2 regions of the Pseudomonas sp. LBUM1674 genome follow, and region 1 is predicted to be linked to the other one. Evidence: predicted binding sites of a transcription regulator. Region 1 holds the regulator's gene; the other holds the start of a gene.
The links. The regulator sigma-54, encoded in region 1, starts transcription at its own class of promoters, with help from an activator protein. The targets are predictions, from matches to a motif close to ANTGGCATNNANNTTGCTNT.
Positions count from the first base shown of each region.

Region 2: the regulator sigma-54 is predicted to act here: its motif matches at 1,145-1,164, upstream of ACA067_RS24405 (flagellar basal body rod protein FlgF).

Region 1 covers NZ_CP166779.1:6,089,639-6,091,839, forward strand. The annotation lists gene lptB (LPS export ABC transporter ATP-binding protein) at 1-237, shown strand, start outside; gene ACA067_RS27970 (RNA polymerase factor sigma-54) at 424-1,917, shown strand; gene hpf (ribosome hibernation-promoting factor, HPF/YfiA family) at 1,992-2,201, shown strand, end outside.
Region 2 covers NZ_CP166779.1:5,330,868-5,333,068, reverse strand. The annotation lists gene ACA067_RS24410 (sigma-54-dependent transcriptional regulator) at 1-804, shown strand, start outside; gene ACA067_RS24405 (flagellar basal body rod protein FlgF) at 1,219-1,956, shown strand; gene flgG (flagellar basal-body rod protein FlgG) at 2,005-2,201, shown strand, end outside.

The DNA.
Region 1 (2,201 bases):
CCTTTTGCCGGCGTGGACCCGATTTCGGTGGGCGACATCAAACAGATCATCCATCACCTCAAGGCCAAAGGCATTGGTGTGCTGATCACGGACCACAACGTCCGCGAAACCCTGGATATCTGCGAAACCGCCTACATTGTCAACGATGGCCAACTGATCGCCGAAGGCGACTCTGCCACCATCCTGGCCAATGAACTGGTCAAGGAAGTGTATCTGGGCCATGAGTTCCGCCTGTAAACGCTGAAGTGTGTCCTGCCTGTCGCTCCAGCGCTTGTCTCGATAAAAAATCAACACTTTTTTATTGTTACAGCGCTCTAGGCAAACGCTAAAGTTTCGGGCATATAATTTGCTTATGTTTGGCGCTCCGGCGCCCTGTAGTGGATGGCGCATGTGCGCCGGCGAATAAGGTGCTAAGCCCCTGCCATGAAACCATCGCTAGTCTTGAGAATGGGCCAGCAGCTGACGATGACACCGCAGCTGCAACAGGCCATCCGCCTGCTCCAATTGTCGACCCTGGACCTGCAACAGGAAATCCAGGAGGCCCTGGAGTCCAATCCGATGCTCGAACGCCAGGAAGAAGGCGACGACTTCGATAACGCCGACCCCTTGGCCGACAAAGCCGAACAGCTACCCAACGCCGACGTATCGGAACCCTCCTACCAGGAAACCGCCCCGACGGTGGATAACCTTGAGGAAGGTGACTGGAACGAGCGCATTCCCAACGAACTGCCCGTCGATACCGCGTGGGAGGACGTTTACCAGACCAGCGCCAGCAGCCTGCCGAGCAACGATGACGACGAGTGGGACTTCACCACCCGTACATCGGCCGGTGAAAGCCTGCAAAGCCATCTGCTCTGGCAACTGAACCTGGCACCGATGTCCGACACCGATCGCCTGATTGCCGTGACCCTGATCGACTGCATCAACAATCAGGGTTACCTGGACGAAACCCTCGAGGAAATTCTCGAAGCCTTCGATCCGGAACTGGACATCGAACTCGACGAAATAGAAGCCGTCCTGCATCGCATCCAGCAATTCGAACCCGCCGGCATCGGCGCCCGCAACCTGGGCGAATGCCTGTTGCTGCAATTGCGCCAGTTGCCCGCCAAGACCCCTTGGCTGGCCGAGGCCAAGCGCCTGGTCAGCGATTACATCGACCTGCTGGGCAGCCGCGACTACAGCCAGCTGATGCGCCGCATGAAGCTCAAGGAAGATGAGCTGCGCCAGGTGATCGAACTGGTGCAAAGCCTCAACCCGCGGCCTGGCTCGCAGATCGAGTCCAGTGAAGCCGAATACGTCGTCCCCGATGTCATCGTGCGCAAGGACAACGAGCGCTGGCTGGTGGAGCTGAATCAGGAATCGGTGCCTCGGCTGCGGGTCAACGCCCAGTACGCCGGCTTCGTGCGCCGCGCCGACACCAGTGCCGACAACACCTTCATGCGCAATCAGTTGCAAGAGGCCCGCTGGTTCATCAAGAGCCTGCAGAGCCGCAACGAAACCCTGATGAAGGTGGCCACCCAGATCGTCGAGCATCAGCGCGGCTTCCTGGAGTACGGCGACGAAGCCATGAAACCGCTGGTGCTGCATGACATCGCCGAAGCGGTCGGCATGCACGAGTCGACGATTTCCCGGGTGACCACGCAGAAATTCATGCACACCCCTCGGGGCATCTATGAACTCAAGTACTTTTTCTCCAGTCACGTCAGCACCTCCGAAGGCGGTGAATGCTCGTCCACGGCGATCCGCGCGATCATCAAAAAACTGGTTGCAGCGGAAAATCAGAAAAAGCCGTTGAGTGACAGCAAGATCGCTGGTTTACTGGAGGCACAAGGCATTCAGGTGGCTCGCCGCACCGTCGCCAAGTACCGCGAATCCCTCGGGATCGCGCCTTCGAGCGAACGCAAGCGGTTGATGTAGAGCCACGCCACAGCGTTCCAGTGGCAGGCATTTCTGCCTGCCGCTTTATGCACTGGCAACGAAGGAGAAGCTGTATGCAAGTCAACATCAGTGGACACCAACTGGAAGTGACCGAACCTCTTCGCACCTACATCGGCGAAAAACTCGACCGATTGGAGAGGCATTTCGACAAGATCACCAACGTGCAGGTCACGATGACGGTCGAAAAGCTGAAGCAGAAAATCGAAGCCACGCTGCATATTCCCGGCAGTGAAGTGGTCGCCAACGCCGAGCATGACGACATG
Region 2 (2,201 bases), 760 kb from region 1:
CCTCGTGGACAGTCACCGCTGATGGCGCTCAACTGCGCCGGCCTGCCGGAATCCATGGCCGAGACCGAGTTGTTCGGCTACGGCCCCGGTGCCTTCGAAGGGGCGCGGGCCGAAGGCAAGCTCGGGCTGCTGGAGCTGACCTCGGGCGGTACGCTCTTTCTCGACGGCGTCGGCGAAATGAGCCCGCGTCTGCAGGTGAAATTGCTGCGCTTCCTGCAGGACGGTTGCTTCCGTCGTGTAGGCAGTGATGAAGAGGTTTATCTGGATGTGCGCGTGATCTGCGCGACCCAGGTCGACCTGTCCGAGCTGTGCGCTCGCGGGGAGTTTCGCCAGGACCTGTATCACCGCCTGAACGTGCTGTCGTTGCATATCCCGCCATTGCGCGAGTGTCTCGACGGGTTGACGCCGCTGGTGGAACACTTCCTCGATCAGGCCAGCCGGCAGATCGGTTGCCCGCTGCCGAAACTGGCGCCGGCGGCGATGGAGCGGCTCAGTCACTACCATTGGCCGGGTAATGTCCGGCAGTTGGAGAACGTGTTGTTCCAGGCGGTTTCGTTGTGCGAGGGCGGGACGGTCAAGGCCGAACACATTCGACTGCCGGATTACGGGGTGCGTCAGCCGCTTGGCGATTTCTCGCTGGAGGGTGGGCTGGACGAGATTGTCGGGCGCTTCGAGAAGGCGGTGCTGGAGCGGCTGTATTCCGAGCATCCGAGCAGTCGGCAACTGGGGAAGCGGTTGGGGGTTTCCCATACCACCATTGCCAACAAGTTGCGCGAATATGAGGTGGGCAAGACTGAGACATAGCGGGTATTTGCTGTGTTGGTGCAGGCCTCTTCGCGAGCAAGCTCGCTCCCACAGGGATCGTTGGTGCAACACAATCCTCTGTGGGGGACATAGCGGATATTTGCTGTGTTGGTACAGGCCTCATCGCGAGCAAGCTCGCTCCCACAGGGATCGTTGGTGCGACACAATCCACTGTGGGAGCGAGCTTGCTCGCGATAGCGGTAGACCTGCCAGCCTCAAGGTCAGGTGTTGCCGCGAAGCGGCATAACACCGCCGGTTTTTCGTCTCCGACCCATTCCCCCCAATCCCCTCCGACTCCCTCAACCCCTTTGTTTACCGGCCCCCGCGCCGCCAGAAAAAAGTTGGTCTGCAAATTGCTTATGGCTCAGCAGTACAGCTGTGGGCGGCAAACGTCCGGCATGCAGAGGAAAGAGTGTGGACAAGTACCTTTATGTGGCAATGACCGGCGCCAGCCAGAATGCACTGGCGCAGAAGGCTCATGCGAACAACCTGGCGAACATCTCCACCAATGGCTTCCAGAAAGACCTGGAGCAGGCGCGTTCGATGCCGGTGTTCGGTGACGGCTTTGCGGCGCGTGCGTTTGCCCTGACCGAGCGTCCGGCCACCGACTTTTCCCCTGGCGCGCTGGTAGAGACCGGCCGCGACCTCGATGTCGCCGTGCAAGGCAACGGCTGGATTGCGGTGCAGAACCCCGACGGCGGCGAAAGCTACGTGCGCACCGGCAGCCTGAACGTCGACGCTCTCGGCGTGCTGCGGGCCGGCAACGGGATGCCGGTGCTGGGCAATGGCGGGCCGATCGCCGTGCCGCCCGAGCAGCAGATCGAAGTGGGCGAGGACGGCAGCATCAGTATTCGCGCGATGGGCGAGGGCCCGCGGGTGATGGCGCAAGTCGACCGGATCAAACTGGTCAACCCGGACTTCAGGAACATGACCAAAGGCCTGGACGGTTCGATCCATACCAAGGACGGCCAACCGGCGCAGGCCGATGCCAACGTCAAGCTGGTGTCCGGTTTCCTCGAGTCGAGCAACGTCAATGCCGTGGAAGAGATGACCTCGGTGCTGGCCCTGGCCAAGCAGTTCGAACTGCACGTCAAGATGATGAACACCGCCAAAGAAGACGACCAGGCCATGGCTCGGGTCTTGCAGATCTAATAATCATCAGAACGTCGCGCCGTAAAACAGGCGCACGAGGAGAATCGAATGCTTCCGGCTCTATGGGTTGCCAAAACAGGCCTGTCTGCCCAGGACACCAACCTGACGACCATTTCCAACAACCTGGCCAACGTATCGACCACGGGTTTCAAACGTGACCGCGCCGAGTTCCAGGACTTGCTCTACCAGATCAAGCGCCAGCCAGGCGCCCAGTCGACCCAGGACAGCGAACTGCCGTCGGGTCT